5 linked regions of the Pyrobaculum calidifontis JCM 11548 genome follow. The protein of the gene in region 1 binds, or shares a complex with, the protein of each later gene. Links are inferred from orthologs where the notes say so. Each region holds a gene or a part of one and is shown in the gene's direction. Other genes may lie near its edges. The genes, in order: PCAL_RS09435, PCAL_RS08400, rpl4p, PCAL_RS11135 and PCAL_RS02995.

Region 1 (2,723 bases):
GAGGGGGAGCTACGCCACTGTGGTATTGAGGGAGGTGGTGAAGCCGGTCGACCCCGCCGCGCATGGGTTCTAAAACATTTATTTTACCGTCTAACTTGGGGCGTGGTAGTGGCACTGCCGGCGGACGAGAGGCCTCCGGTGCCTAAGAAGGACGCGTTGATAGTTTTGGCGGTCCACAGCTACATCCCCTCTCAGGCAAACCCCCGGGCCGAGCTCCTTGAGACAATTTTACAGATCTTGGAGGGGCGCCACGTGTCGCTTACTTTCTCGATGCCTAAGTCCTACTTTGAAAAGGCCGTGAAAGTGATGGGGCTAGACAAACTGGCGGCTAAGTACGGCGCCAAGATAGTGATGCCGCATCAAAGTGCCACATATAGGCTGGAGCTTCAGTCGCCTCTGGGCAACAAGGTCCGCGTAAGAGCCCTCGAGGCAGCCTTCGACGAGTCACTACTGAAGATAGTCGTTGCGATGCCCGTCAGCCACCCCCAGACCATTCTCTACTCCACGATGACCACCGCCGCGTTGCAGATACTGGAGCCGAAAGATTCGCAAAACCTCTACGAGGGGTTCAGGGCCTTGTACAAGTACATCGCAGACATATACAAGCTGGAGAAAAACACCCTCTGCATCGCCGACGGGAAGTACGTCATCGAGGGAGACGGCCCCATCAAGGGCTTCCAGCGCTACTGGGGGGTGCAAGTGGTGGGCGAGAACTGCGCAGAGGTGGACTACGTCGTCGCGAGGGGGCTGGGGGTAGACCCGGGGGACTTGGGCTACCTCTACTTCTACTACGATGGGGCAATACCCAAGATCGACGTTCCAGAGCTCGTCGAGAAGAACCGGCTAAATATTAAACTGACGAGCAACGTTGGCATACTGCTCAGTTGGAAGAAAGGCTGATGATGAAAGCGTTGGTGGAAGAACGGTGACTGACGACGGACGGACTGACGGCCTCCGTGGGAAAAGCTTATAAACTGCGGCTGTAGGGGGTGCTATGGCAAAGCGTGGCGGCAAGAGAACGGTAGGCGTCCCGTATAGGTTCCACGTGACTCCTGGCATATTTATGAACAGCCTAGTCCCCGTGGCTGACAACTCTGGCGCGAAGCTGGTTAGAGTGATAGGCGTCGTTGGCCACTACTCTAAGTCTGTGCATAGGAGAATTCCGGGCGCCGGCGTGGGTGACATGGTGGTAGTTGTGGTGAGGGAGGGGAAGCCCGAGTTGAGGAAGCAGATTTTCAGGGCGATAGTGGTTAGGCAGAGGAGGCCCTACAGGAGGCCGGACGGCACGTGGGTGGCGTTTGAGGACAACGCCGTTGTCATAGTTACGCCCGAGGGAGACCCGAAGGGCTCTGAGATACACGGCCCCGTGGCCATGGAGGCGACGCTTAGGTGGCCCACAATTGCAAACCTAGCCTCCATAGTGGTTTAGTTTCACTCCACTCTCCCCACGCACTTTGTTAAACACAGCATATTTATCTACGCAGAGTCAAAACCACGTGGAAGCGGCTGTGGAGATTTTAATCCCGCGGCTTAGGAGGCTTAGCCCGGCGAAGAGGGCCGCCGCCCTGTACAAGCTGAGGGAGACACTAGACGAGGAGGACTTCAAGTACGTGGCCGCCTTGCTCGCCGTCGACTTGAGCGTCGGGGAAAACCCGAGGCGATGGGTTGCCGTAGACCCCGTCGACGTGGTAGAAGATGTGGAGGAGTTGGCCGAGGACCACTTAGAGGGCCGCGTGGAGACAATTGAAGTGGTAGAAGACGACGAGTATGTGGGAAAGAGAGTTGTGGAGAGGCTATGGAAGTCGACTATTTAATTGAACGCCTCGGCAAATACTTGGGAGGCATAGACGTGGAAAAGGTCAAGGCATCCCTAGTGCAGAGCTCTGACGCCGCGTTTCGGATCTTGGGCCTAGACTCAGAGCCCGTGGACGTCTCCGCCCTAGAGTGTAGGAGGGTAGCCACTTTTCTAGAGGTTTACAAGGAGGAGGAGAAAAGGCTGAGGGCCCTCTACCGCGAGTTAAAGGCCCTCGGCATTTCTCCAAGCGACTTAGAGACGCTTAGGCGCAGGATCAAGGCCGCTAAGAGAAATGTGAAAATATACCGCGATATGGCCAAGAGATGTTCATCGCAGGTCAGTATCTTCACAAGTCAGACCCCAGAGTTGCAATCATCAAAATAGAGAGGGGGAGGGAATTTAAATCCCATCTAGCGGGTAGCTTTGAAACTTTTATCTTGATATGCGTATTGTGACTCATATATACCCCGCCGCCCTGTCTTCTGTACTTCTCCAACACGGGGCTTGTCCTCTGACAAGACCTCGGCCAGGCTACGGTCGGCGAATAGTTGGACCATGAAGTGATATTTGTGCCCCCTTATGCCAGCGTGGCGCGAGGGGGTCACGTCACATGAGATAGCCGAAGACATGTGTAAAGAGGAGGTCGAATTTCGACTCGCGTACGGCGGCCTGCCTCGCAGAGAGCATAGCTGGGCGGTTTTTAAAATGTGGGTACAGCGTTAGGTGCCGAGGGTCCAGGAGGATAGATACTGTCTCTGTTCTTCTGTCATTTCCTCTATCTCTATGCCCATGGTCTTTAGCTTAAGTCTTGCCACTTCGCGGTCGAGCTCGTCGGGGAGCTTGTAGACGTCTGGCGCCAGCTTGTTTTTGACTAAGTACTCAGCCGCCAAGGCTTGGTTTGCAAACGACATGTCCATGACCTCGGACG
Region 2 (2,969 bases), 180 kb from region 1 along the record:
AGACCGTGTCGCCGAAGGACGTCTTTACGCCTGGCCAGCTGGTCGACGTGATTGCGGTCACTAAGGGCAAGGGCTACCAGGGCGTAGTGAAGAGGTTCGGCGTCACTATCCTCCCGAGGTGGCACAAGCACAGGAAGGGCCACAGGCGGACGGGCACCATAGGCCCCCAGGCGCCGGCGCTTATGTTCACTCAGCCCAGGCCGGGCCAGATGGGCTTCCACCAGCGCACTGAGTACAACAAGAGGATTCTAAAGATAGGGGACAACGGCGCCGAGATTACACCCAAGTCTGGCTTTCCGCACTACGGCGTTATAAAGGGGCCGTACATCCTTCTGCAGGGCAGCGTGCCTGGGGCTAGGAAGAGGCTTGTCGTGCTTAGATACCCAGTTAGACCGCCTAAGAAGGCGCCGCCAGCCGCAGAGCCGCAGGTGGTTTGGGTTAGTTCTCAAAGTATTTAAACTGGGCCAATATGGGCGCCGTGGTTAAAGAGTTGTTGAAGTTCAAGCTTCTGGACCTCTCGCCGTACATAAAACCAGCGGAGGAGAGGCCTCCCGAGGCTCTTAAGGTTTATGACGTAAATGGGCAGTACATGGCCGACATAGAGACGCCGATACACTTCTACGAGCCCGTGAGGCCCGACTTGATTAGGAGAGCCTACTTAAGCGCCTTGAGCGCGAGGTTTCAGCCTAAGGGCGTCTACGAGGGCGCTGGCAAAGAACACAGTTGCGAGTCCTTTGGCGTGGGCTTGGGAATTGCGAGAATTCCGAGGTACAAGGGGCATCTCTGGCCGCGTGGCTGCTTTGCCCCTAACACTAGGGGAGGCAGGAGGGCCCACCCGCCGAGGCCTGAGAAGAAGTTGCACGAGGAGATTAACTGGAAGGAGAAGAACTTGGCCATTAGGTCCGCCATAGCGGCCACTGCGTACAAGTCGTGGGTAGCCGCCAGGGGGCACATGGTGGAGAAGGTCCCCTCTCTGCCGCTTGTGGTGTCGGGGGATGCTGAGAAAATTGCTAAGGCCAAGGAGGCGAAGAAGCTCTTCGAGGTGCTGGGCCTCTGGCCCGACGTGGAGAGGGCGGCGGAGGGCGTGAAAATTAGGGCTGGGAAGGGGAAGATGCGCGGCAGGAGGTACAAGGAGCCTAAGAGCGTGTTAGTCGTGGTGTCGGAGCTGGACGTGCCTCTAATAGGCGCCGTTAGGAATTTCCCAGGCGTAGACGTTGTGCCAGTGAGCCACTTAAACATGCTGGTGCTGGCTCCCGGCGGCGTGCCGGGGCGGCTGACCCTCTGGACCGCCACGGCTGTGGAAAGGCTGAAGGGACTGTTCCTATGATCAAGAGGTTTGTCATCACTGAGAAGGCCTTGAGGCTCGCGGAGCGGGAGAACAAGATAACCATAATCGTGGAGAGGACCGCCACTAAGAAGCAGATAGCAGACGAAGTGCAGAGACTCTACAACGTCAAAGTGGAGAAGGTCAACACGCTCATAACGCCGCGCGGGGAGAAGAAGGCATATGTAAAACTCGCCGAGGGCTACAGCGCGATGGACCTATTGACAAAGCTGGGAGTCCTGTAGTCAGTTCGTGGGTTCTACATCACTAGTCAGTACTTAAAACCCACATCACCGACCCCTACTGCCTACGTGTTTTTTACTTTTCTTTTTTCAGTAGGCGGATCCAGGTGGCTATAGACTCGCCGCCGGCGACGTACTTGTTCTTAATGAGGTAGTACTGGGATACCACTTTTGCCTGGACTAGGTACGCGGCGAAGAGGTTTACGAGGACTCTCGCCCCGCCCCTCCTCACGAGGCCCTTTATGTACTCCTCTGGGTAGTCGCGCGCCACTGGGTTTCCGCGCTCTGCGGCCTCTCTTGCGCGGAGCGAGAAGAGGCGGATGCCCACGGTCTTGAGCCACGCGCGGAATTTCTCCACCTCGCTCCTGTAGCCCTTCGCCAAGTCGCTCTCGAGGAAGTGTGGCCAGTACTTCTCAATCTCCTTTAAGACAGACTCCACGTCTAAAAACCTGGGCGTGTATTTAAGCTACGCGGTGTAATACCCCACGGCGATCTTCCTCTTGACCTCGGCGCCGCAGTTGGGGCAGTAAAGAGTGTTTCCCCTCCTCTTCAACAGAGAGCCGCATTTGGGGCACCTGGAGAGCACTACGCCGTATGTGGCCCCCCTCGTGGAGACGACGAGAGGCGGGCCGTAGGTGGAGACCACCTTTGCCCTTATGTAGTCGCCTATGCCGAATTCCCCGTCGGCGAAGAAGTTGGGCAAGACTCCAGTGATTTGGTACTTCATGTCCACGGGGCCCCGCTCCCCCTCTACCGCGAAGCACTTGAGCTGGTACGCCCGGCGCCCCTTGCCCAACACTACGCAATACACCACTGTGCCGGGGGGCGGAATGGGGGGTTCGCGGAAGGGCTTCACCACGGCTAGGTGCGCCTTGGGGTCGTAGGCCGCCGTGCCCGTGGCCGAGGCCATGTACTTGTAGCTGTTGAGGTAGGCCGCTCCCCTAACCTCAAACTCCTCCGCATAAGCCACAGTCTCTCCTGGCGTAACTACCTTCTTCACGTGGGGCAAAGCTCCTCAGTATATATTTTTTTAAACTGCCTTCAACATGCGCCGTGTACATCGGCCTGTCCTTTAAATTCCACGACAGAGGGGAGGTGGAGAAGTTCCTCGCCTTCCTAGAGCGGCACCTCGACGTTGAATACCTCGTGGACGTCCGGCTTACACACGTCTACGTACAACTGCAGGGCGACGAGAAGAAGCTCGAGGAAGCCGCGGCCCTCGTGAAAAGCCTGGCCGGCCTGGCGCGCCGGGGGAGAGAGCGGAGACGAGTGCCCCTCCTAGTCCTCTTCAGAGACGTGGAGCTCGCCAGGCCCATACCCCCCGACGTAATCGCCGACGCGTTAACGCTGAGGGGCTACCCCTCGGCCGTGAAAGGCTCTGCACTGGAGACAACGGCGGAGTA
Region 3 (2,796 bases), 180 kb from region 1 along the record:
CGTTGTTGTAGACGACAGGCCCACTAGCCCGCTTTATGGGAAAGAGGTGGTGAAGGCTGTCACAGTCCTCGACGCGCCTCCTCTTTACGTGGCCGCGGTGAGGCTTTACACCCTGGACCCAACCAACGGCTACAAGGTGGCGGTGGGGGAGGCTTGGGTCTCTGAGCCACCGGCCGACTTGAGGAGAGTTCTCACTTTGCCGGAGAAGTTTGACACTGAGAAGCAGTTGAAGGCGTTGGAGGAGTACAGAGACGTGGCTGTCGACGTGAGAGTCCTCGTGGCTACTCAGCCCAGGCTCTCCGGCATTGGGAAAAAGACGCCCGAGGTCTTGGAAATCCCCGTGGGCGGAGTGCCCAGCATAGACGAGAGGATTAACTTCGCCATATCGCTCCTGGGGAAGACCGTGTCGCCGAAGGACGTCTTTACGCCTGGCCAGCTGGTCGACGTGATTGCGGTCACTAAGGGCAAGGGCTACCAGGGCGTAGTGAAGAGGTTCGGCGTCACTATCCTCCCGAGGTGGCACAAGCACAGGAAGGGCCACAGGCGGACGGGCACCATAGGCCCCCAGGCGCCGGCGCTTATGTTCACTCAGCCCAGGCCGGGCCAGATGGGCTTCCACCAGCGCACTGAGTACAACAAGAGGATTCTAAAGATAGGGGACAACGGCGCCGAGATTACACCCAAGTCTGGCTTTCCGCACTACGGCGTTATAAAGGGGCCGTACATCCTTCTGCAGGGCAGCGTGCCTGGGGCTAGGAAGAGGCTTGTCGTGCTTAGATACCCAGTTAGACCGCCTAAGAAGGCGCCGCCAGCCGCAGAGCCGCAGGTGGTTTGGGTTAGTTCTCAAAGTATTTAAACTGGGCCAATATGGGCGCCGTGGTTAAAGAGTTGTTGAAGTTCAAGCTTCTGGACCTCTCGCCGTACATAAAACCAGCGGAGGAGAGGCCTCCCGAGGCTCTTAAGGTTTATGACGTAAATGGGCAGTACATGGCCGACATAGAGACGCCGATACACTTCTACGAGCCCGTGAGGCCCGACTTGATTAGGAGAGCCTACTTAAGCGCCTTGAGCGCGAGGTTTCAGCCTAAGGGCGTCTACGAGGGCGCTGGCAAAGAACACAGTTGCGAGTCCTTTGGCGTGGGCTTGGGAATTGCGAGAATTCCGAGGTACAAGGGGCATCTCTGGCCGCGTGGCTGCTTTGCCCCTAACACTAGGGGAGGCAGGAGGGCCCACCCGCCGAGGCCTGAGAAGAAGTTGCACGAGGAGATTAACTGGAAGGAGAAGAACTTGGCCATTAGGTCCGCCATAGCGGCCACTGCGTACAAGTCGTGGGTAGCCGCCAGGGGGCACATGGTGGAGAAGGTCCCCTCTCTGCCGCTTGTGGTGTCGGGGGATGCTGAGAAAATTGCTAAGGCCAAGGAGGCGAAGAAGCTCTTCGAGGTGCTGGGCCTCTGGCCCGACGTGGAGAGGGCGGCGGAGGGCGTGAAAATTAGGGCTGGGAAGGGGAAGATGCGCGGCAGGAGGTACAAGGAGCCTAAGAGCGTGTTAGTCGTGGTGTCGGAGCTGGACGTGCCTCTAATAGGCGCCGTTAGGAATTTCCCAGGCGTAGACGTTGTGCCAGTGAGCCACTTAAACATGCTGGTGCTGGCTCCCGGCGGCGTGCCGGGGCGGCTGACCCTCTGGACCGCCACGGCTGTGGAAAGGCTGAAGGGACTGTTCCTATGATCAAGAGGTTTGTCATCACTGAGAAGGCCTTGAGGCTCGCGGAGCGGGAGAACAAGATAACCATAATCGTGGAGAGGACCGCCACTAAGAAGCAGATAGCAGACGAAGTGCAGAGACTCTACAACGTCAAAGTGGAGAAGGTCAACACGCTCATAACGCCGCGCGGGGAGAAGAAGGCATATGTAAAACTCGCCGAGGGCTACAGCGCGATGGACCTATTGACAAAGCTGGGAGTCCTGTAGTCAGTTCGTGGGTTCTACATCACTAGTCAGTACTTAAAACCCACATCACCGACCCCTACTGCCTACGTGTTTTTTACTTTTCTTTTTTCAGTAGGCGGATCCAGGTGGCTATAGACTCGCCGCCGGCGACGTACTTGTTCTTAATGAGGTAGTACTGGGATACCACTTTTGCCTGGACTAGGTACGCGGCGAAGAGGTTTACGAGGACTCTCGCCCCGCCCCTCCTCACGAGGCCCTTTATGTACTCCTCTGGGTAGTCGCGCGCCACTGGGTTTCCGCGCTCTGCGGCCTCTCTTGCGCGGAGCGAGAAGAGGCGGATGCCCACGGTCTTGAGCCACGCGCGGAATTTCTCCACCTCGCTCCTGTAGCCCTTCGCCAAGTCGCTCTCGAGGAAGTGTGGCCAGTACTTCTCAATCTCCTTTAAGACAGACTCCACGTCTAAAAACCTGGGCGTGTATTTAAGCTACGCGGTGTAATACCCCACGGCGATCTTCCTCTTGACCTCGGCGCCGCAGTTGGGGCAGTAAAGAGTGTTTCCCCTCCTCTTCAACAGAGAGCCGCATTTGGGGCACCTGGAGAGCACTACGCCGTATGTGGCCCCCCTCGTGGAGACGACGAGAGGCGGGCCGTAGGTGGAGACCACCTTTGCCCTTATGTAGTCGCCTATGCCGAATTCCCCGTCGGCGAAGAAGTTGGGCAAGACTCCAGTGATTTGGTACTTCATGTCCACGGGGCCCCGCTCCCCCTCTACCGCGAAGCACTTGAGCTGGTACGCCCGGCGCCCCTTGCCCAACACTACGCAATACACCACTGTGCCGGGGGGCGGAAT
Region 4 (2,870 bases), 290 kb from region 1 along the record:
ACTCGCTCAGGAGGGTAATCATCTCCGAGTTGCCCGTCTTAGCCATAGACAGCGTGGTTGTGGTTAACAATACGTCGGTGATGTACGACGAAATGTTGGCGCACAGACTTGGCCTTATACCGCTTACAACGCCGCTCAAAGACCTGCCGCCGATAGAAGACTGCGAATCGGGCCTCGTGGACCCCTCTGAATGCACCGTTAGGCTTACTCTCCAAGTAAACGCGACAGGAGATGTGGTGGTATATGCCGGAGACCTAGTGGCCGATAGACCAGATGTCGCACCGGTATATAAAGATATTCCAATTGTAAAACTTGTAGAAGGCCAGTCAGTGGTTGTTGAGGCTTATGCGAAACTCGGCCGAGCCAGAGATCACGCAAAGTGGCAAGCCGCACTGGCAAGCTACTACTACTATCCCAAGGTAGTTGTGAAGAGAGAGGAGTGTAGAGAAATGTGTAAAGAGGTGTGCCGCAATCTTGAAAACCCGTTAGAGTGCACGTTTAACAAGGCGACCACGTGCAAAGAGATGTGCGGAGGCGGCATCGTGGTAGAGTGGGAAAAGGATAAGTATGTGTTTTGGATTGAGTCGTTTGGGAATTATGACGCCGAGACTGCGTTGCGCGAGGCTTTTAGAATATTGAAGAAAAAATTTGAAGACTTTCTAGACGCCTTGAGCAGGAAGGCTGAGGCAAAACTTTAAATACTGGGCATCTCGGGGTGGCGGTATGCCTCCTAATCCCACGGGTCCGACAAATAGGCAGTTGAGGATGCTTATCAGATTTCTTAGAAAGGCCGCCACTGCCAACTCTGCCAACATATGGAGGGCCATTGCCGAACTCGTGGAGAGGCCTAGGCGGAGTAGAGTTGTAGTCAATGTGGGCAAGCTAAATAGAGTTGCCAATGATGGAGACGTAGTTGTAATCCCTGGGAAGTTGCTTGGCGGAGGCGAGCTCAAAAAGCGTGTCGTTGTAGCGGCCGTCAGCGTAACTCCAAAGGCGTGGAAGAAGGTGGTAGAGGCCGGCGGAGAGGTTTTGACAATACCTGAGTTAGTTAGGCGGAATCCCAAGGGGAGCGGCGTAAAGATAGTGATATGATCGTCAAAAAAGTTCTCGACCTTTCGCAAATACCTGAGAAAGGCGAAATAGTAATAGACGCCGAGGGACACATAATGGGCCGTCTTGCGTCATATGTGGCCAAAATCCTGTTGTCTAAGCCTGAGCTTCGGGTGGTGGTGGTGAACGCGGAGAAACTTGTTGTGACGGGGGATAGGAAGATGGTAGTGGAGTGGTTCATGCGCAAAATCAGCGAGTGGAGGACTCACTACAATCCTGAGAAGGCTGGGCCAAAGATACCGAGGAGGCCCGATAGGGTATTTAAGAGAGTTGTCAGGGGGATGTTGCCCAAGAAAGTTGAGAGTGGGCGTGATGCGTTAAAGAGGCTTAGGGTCTATATGTCGATCCCCCTGGACTTTATTCAGCGGCGGCGCCTAGTCCTCTATGAGGTTCCTGCCGCCAAGCTGAGGGTTAGGCCGCTCATGCAGTTTGTGACACTTGAAGAGGTGTGGCGCAGTATTGACCCAGCGGCGTGGGAGAAGTGGAACAAGGCCAAGGAGGTGTGGGCGAAAAAAATAAAACAAGCAACCAGCGGATAGGGTTATGGAAGGCGAGATGCCTTGGGTCTCTATCTTGCAGGAGAACCCCAGAGTCATTATCTCTGTAGGGAAGAAGAAAACTGCGGTAGCCAGGGCCATAATTAAGCCGGGGATGGGGCGGGTGAGAATTAATGGATATCCCCTTGAGCTTTGGCCGATAGAAATGGCGAGAGTCAAGATGCAAGAGCCTCTCATTCTCGCCGGCGATTTGGCTAAGAAGGTGGATATTGAGGTTAATGTGAGAGGTGGGGGGTATATGGGGCAGGCAATTGCCACTAGGATCGCCATTGCCAGGGGTCTTGTAGCTTATTTCCAGAGCGAGGAATTGAAGAAGCTGTACGAGGAGTACGACCCCTACATGCTTAAGGGAGATCCCCGTAGGACTGAGCCTAAAAAGCCTGGAATAAAGCACGCGAGAAGCAAAAGGCAGAAGGCTTATAGATGATTATTCCAGTTAGGTGTTTTACTTGCGGAAAGCCGCTGGGCCATCTCTACGCCGTTTTTAAAAAGCGGGTGCTGGCCGGCGAACATCCCGGCCGTGTCCTTGACGAGCTGGGCGTCGTTAGGTATTGTTGCAGAAGGACCTTAATGGCCCATGTGGAGTGGATAGACGACTTGCTGGTTTACGAGAGAAGGGGCTAAGTTTTATATATTGGAGGGTTTAAGGCTCAATATGTCGAAGTCGTCGCAACAAGTAAAGCTCCCATCTCCTATTAAAGTGCTTACAAAGATGTTAAACAAGGAGGTGGTGGCGCGGCTTAAGGGCGGCATTGCCGTAAAAGGCGTATTGACCGCCTACGACAGTTGTATGAACCTAGTGTTGGACGACGCCGCTGAGCTCGACCGAAGTGGAGAACCAGTCACTCGGTATGGCCGTATAGTGGTCCGCGGGTCGCAAGTTATATATGTCTCAGCCATCGACGTGTCCTCATGATAGTCGTAGAGAAAGTTGATAAAATTCCGACGGCCAAGCGGCTTGTTGAAATAGTGGAGAGGAAGGGCCAAGGGCACCCAGACTACATAGCAGATGGGATTTCCGAGTGGGTGAGCCGGTACTTATCTAGGTACTACCTGGAGCACTTCGGCGTAATTCTACACCACAACGTGGACAAGACTTTGGTAGTTGGCGGCCAGGCTGCGCCTAAGTTCGGCGGGGGCGAAGTTATACAGCCCATATACATAATAGTGTCAGGCAGAGCCACTTCAGAAGTTAAGACAAAA
Region 5 (2,762 bases), 1.1 Mb from region 1 along the record:
CCTGGCGGGCAATCCTCTCGCATACTTCTAAAAACACGGGCTCCCAAGCGTCGAGCGGGATGAGCGTCCCATCCAAGTCCACTAGGACAGTAGCCATAGAGCCTCCACGACCAGCGCCACTAGTGTGACGCCAAACGCCGCGAGGGTGCCCCTCCTGTACCTCTCCCAAGCCCCCCTCCACGCAGAGGCGGAGAAGTAGAGGAGCAAGACCGAAGTCGCCGCGGCGCCAGTTGCCAAAATGTACAACCGCGAGTCAAGAGCCGCGGCCACCAGCCACAGCCCAATCGCCGCCGACAGCGCGGTCACAGACGCCCCCAGCTTGGCGGCCCTCTCCGGCCCCAGCAGAGAGGCGGCGGTCCTAACCCCGGCCCTCAGGTCGCCCTCAACGTCAATGGCCGTTTTCACAAACTCCCTGCCCAAATTTGCCACAAGCGAAGAGGCAAAGAGGAGCGCCAACACAGGCGAAAAGCCCCCAGCCGCCGCCATCCCATAGATATAAGTCATAGAGGTCAAAAACGCCACGATGAAGTTGCCCAAAAAGGGCACGCGCTTCAGCTTGGCGTTGTAGGCCGTGCCGAGGATTGCCGCAGATAAGTAGATGACAAGCGGCAGAAGGCCCAGCAGAGCCGCGGCCAGCGCGCCTGCAGAAAGCGAGCCGTACGCCACAGCCCTGGCCGCGCCCAAGCCCACCTCACCTGTCACCAGAGGAGCCCCCGGCCTATTGACCCTGTCCTCCTCCAAGTTGGCCAAGTCGTTGTGGGCAAACAACCCCGCCTCAGCTAAAAACGTGGAGACTGCCAACAGCGCAACTGCCTCAAGGCTCCTGCCGCCCGCGACCATGTAAGAGGCTGTGGAGGCTAAGGCGGCTAAAACCCCGTGCTCCCCCCTGATGAGTCTCCACAATCCCAGTAGAGACGCCACGGGGCTGAGCAGAGAAATATTTATAACCAACACTCCCAAGGGCCCCGTGCCCCACTTCCACTACTCTCTGACAGACGAACAAGCGGCAGAGCTGGTGTTTAAGAAGTACGGAGTAAGAATAACCCCAGAGCAGATAGCCAAGGCCTACGCCCCTGAGCAGAGAATGTCATGGAAAAAGAGCGTGGAAGTGGCCAGGTTTATCAAAGGGATGACTCTTAAACAGGCAAAGGCGTGGCTAGAGGACGTGGTAAAGCTAAAGAGACCAATCCCTATAAAGACATTCAAAAAGAAGCAGGCCCACCACGCAACGCCCTGGGAGGGGTGGCCAGTGGCCAAGTGGCCCGTAAAAGTGGCCAAGAGATACCTCCAACTCCTCGAAAACCTAGAAAACAACGCCAAGTTCAAAGGCCTCGACGTAGAGCGCCTAGTCATTATCCACGCCGCCGCCCACAAGGGGATAAAAATCCCCAACATCATGCCGCGTGCCTTCGGTAGAGCAACACCATTCAACGAGGAGACAGTAAACGTGGAGATAGTAGCCGCAGAGCTCCCCAAGGAGGTTGTGCCAAAACGCTACAAGCTAAACCTAGTAAAACGCTAGTCCTTAGGCAGACACCAAAGCCCCCTCTCCCTCTGCACAAACCCCCTCTTCCTCAACATCACACTGTTGAGATTCTTCCCATAAAGCCTGCGAATCTCTGAAAACGTGAGACAGCCATCCGGGCGCCTCTTCGCCTCCCTAATCACCGCGTCCCACCCCCCACCCGCCAGCTCGCCCGCAGGCAAGCTACGGAGAAAATCTCTGACAGCCCTCTCCACAGCGTGGACAACCCTCCTCTCCAAATCCCCCACACTACGCGACACGGCCTGCTCCACCGCCTTAGCAACCCTCTCCTCAAGATTAGCAGAGGCAAAGACCTCCTCCACAATCTCCCTAATCCTGAGCTTACAAGGCTGCTCCAGAAGCTTCACAATCACATCATCGAACGGCGCATCTGGCCGCGGGAGAAGACGCCTGAGACGCTCCACCAGAGACGGGTCCCTAATCTCGATATGCATAGGAGGAGAGTATATAAAACTATATAAAAGTTACCGTGAAAAAAGGGGCTTACTTCTTGGCCTCCTCTACCATTCGCTTAGCCAACGTGTATATCACCGGCGCCAGCAATATGCCCACCGCAATAGCCACGCCCCAGGCAACGTTCTGAACAACGTGCGCGGTCTGCGGAAACTCGGCAAATATAGCCCCAAGACCCACCATCAGAAACACTAAGTACACCAAGAACTTGGCATACGGAGCCACCCCAGCGAACTCTGGGTGATCCTCCACGATGTTACGCACAATAGTGTGCCCAATGAATATCCCAGCGCCAATAATGACGGTGCCAAGAATAAGCGGGTAGACAAGCGGACCAGTAAACAGCATCAAGTCCAGCGCGATAGAGACGATCAACGCCACGAGGCCGATCAGCAACAAGTTCCTCAACATCTCCCCAATCTCCACAAACTGCTGGGGGAACAAGCCAGTAAGCAACTTCCCAATATAGTCAGTAAGAATGGCAACGAGAATTATGCCAACGCTCAGCAGAATAATGCCGCCAATCAGCCTAGGCAAATACCTAGCCACATCTGCGACAATTCTGCCCGCCTCTCCTCCAATCTTAAGATAATCCAATGCAATCACAATACCAATCACAATAACAAAAGCGGTCACCAACATGCCCACCAAATTCGACAAATCTACACCAGCAGCCCTAAACGCCTTACCCACATCAGTCTTGTCAAAAGCCTTCTCAAGCCCCGTCCTTTCCACAAGCCGATTAACCGCCTTCCCCAATATA

Evidence for each region.
Region 2: PCAL_RS09435 (region 1) and PCAL_RS08400 share a complex: the UniProt entries of both Methanocaldococcus jannaschii proteins name them as parts of the 50S ribosomal subunit. The link is inferred for Pyrobaculum calidifontis JCM 11548 from one-to-one orthologs.
Region 3: PCAL_RS09435 (region 1) and rpl4p share a complex: the UniProt entries of both Methanocaldococcus jannaschii proteins name them as parts of the 50S ribosomal subunit. The link is inferred for Pyrobaculum calidifontis JCM 11548 from one-to-one orthologs.
Region 4: PCAL_RS09435 (region 1) and PCAL_RS11135 share a complex: the UniProt entries of both Methanocaldococcus jannaschii proteins name them as parts of the 50S ribosomal subunit. The link is inferred for Pyrobaculum calidifontis JCM 11548 from one-to-one orthologs.
Region 5: PCAL_RS09435 (region 1) and PCAL_RS02995 share a complex: the UniProt entries of both Methanocaldococcus jannaschii proteins name them as parts of the 50S ribosomal subunit. The link is inferred for Pyrobaculum calidifontis JCM 11548 from one-to-one orthologs.

The regions. Positions count from the first base shown.
Region 1 is NC_009073.1:1,653,964-1,656,686, forward strand. The notes cover bases 12-2,711. They hold PCAL_RS09435 (50S ribosomal protein L14), read left to right. Parts: upstream 12-994; coding sequence 995-1,429; downstream 1,430-2,711. Other genes in these bases: truD (tRNA pseudouridine(13) synthase TruD), read left to right, coding at 12-73; PCAL_RS09430 (DUF362 domain-containing protein), read left to right, coding at 103-900; PCAL_RS09440 (hypothetical protein), read left to right, coding at 1,497-1,814; PCAL_RS09445 (hypothetical protein), read left to right, coding at 1,796-2,179; ahcY (adenosylhomocysteinase), read right to left, coding at 2,515-2,711. In the rest of the region: more of truD, read left to right, coding at 1-11; more of ahcY, read right to left, coding at 2,712-2,723. UniProt on the Methanocaldococcus jannaschii protein: Binds to 23S rRNA. Forms part of two intersubunit bridges in the 70S ribosome.
Region 2 is NC_009073.1:1,472,856-1,475,824, forward strand. The notes cover bases 1-2,946. They hold PCAL_RS08400 (50S ribosomal protein L23), read left to right. Parts: upstream 1-1,323; coding sequence 1,324-1,569; downstream 1,570-2,946. Other genes in these bases: rpl3p (50S ribosomal protein L3), read left to right, coding at 1-458; rpl4p (50S ribosomal protein L4), read left to right, coding at 470-1,327; PCAL_RS08405 (hypothetical protein), read right to left, coding at 1,643-2,005; PCAL_RS08410 (exosome complex RNA-binding protein Csl4), read right to left, coding at 2,033-2,566; PCAL_RS08415 (DUF2067 family protein), read left to right, coding at 2,620-2,946. Also shown: more of PCAL_RS08415, read left to right, coding at 2,947-2,969. UniProt on the Methanocaldococcus jannaschii protein: Binds to 23S rRNA. One of the proteins that surrounds the polypeptide exit tunnel on the outside of the ribosome.
Region 3 is NC_009073.1:1,472,458-1,475,253, forward strand. What follows is about bases 24-2,796. They hold rpl4p (50S ribosomal protein L4), read left to right. Parts: upstream 24-867; coding sequence 868-1,725; downstream 1,726-2,796. Other genes in these bases: rpl3p (50S ribosomal protein L3), read left to right, coding at 24-856; PCAL_RS08400 (50S ribosomal protein L23), read left to right, coding at 1,722-1,967; PCAL_RS08405 (hypothetical protein), read right to left, coding at 2,041-2,403; PCAL_RS08410 (exosome complex RNA-binding protein Csl4), read right to left, coding at 2,431-2,796. Outside these bases: more of rpl3p, read left to right, coding at 1-23. UniProt on the Methanocaldococcus jannaschii protein: One of the primary rRNA binding proteins, this protein initially binds near the 5'-end of the 23S rRNA. It is important during the early stages of 50S assembly.
Region 4 is NC_009073.1:1,945,516-1,948,385, forward strand. Bases 22-2,868 are described here. They hold PCAL_RS11135 (50S ribosomal protein L13), read left to right. Parts: upstream 22-1,088; coding sequence 1,089-1,649; downstream 1,650-2,868. Other genes in these bases: PCAL_RS11125 (DNA-directed RNA polymerase subunit D), read left to right, coding at 22-698; PCAL_RS11130 (50S ribosomal protein L18e), read left to right, coding at 724-1,092; PCAL_RS11140 (30S ribosomal protein S9), read left to right, coding at 1,654-2,094; PCAL_RS11145 (DNA-directed RNA polymerase subunit N), read left to right, coding at 2,091-2,291; PCAL_RS11150 (U6 snRNA-associated Sm-like protein LSm6), read left to right, coding at 2,323-2,583. In the rest of the region: more of PCAL_RS11125, read left to right, coding at 1-21; more of PCAL_RS11155, read left to right, coding at 2,869-2,870. UniProt on the Methanocaldococcus jannaschii protein: This protein is one of the early assembly proteins of the 50S ribosomal subunit, although it is not seen to bind rRNA by itself. It is important during the early stages of 50S assembly.
Region 5 is NC_009073.1:527,630-530,391, forward strand. Bases 6-2,744 are described here. They hold PCAL_RS02995 (50S ribosomal protein L22), read left to right. Parts: upstream 6-967; coding sequence 968-1,522; downstream 1,523-2,744. Other genes in these bases: PCAL_RS02985 (HAD family hydrolase), read right to left, coding at 6-97; PCAL_RS02990 (geranylgeranylglycerol-phosphate geranylgeranyltransferase), read right to left, coding at 82-909; PCAL_RS03000 (hypothetical protein), read right to left, coding at 1,519-1,980; PCAL_RS03005 (mechanosensitive ion channel family protein), read right to left, coding at 2,030-2,744. Also shown: more of PCAL_RS02985, read right to left, coding at 1-5; more of PCAL_RS03005, read right to left, coding at 2,745-2,762. UniProt on the Methanocaldococcus jannaschii protein: This protein binds specifically to 23S rRNA. It makes multiple contacts with different domains of the 23S rRNA in the assembled 50S subunit and ribosome.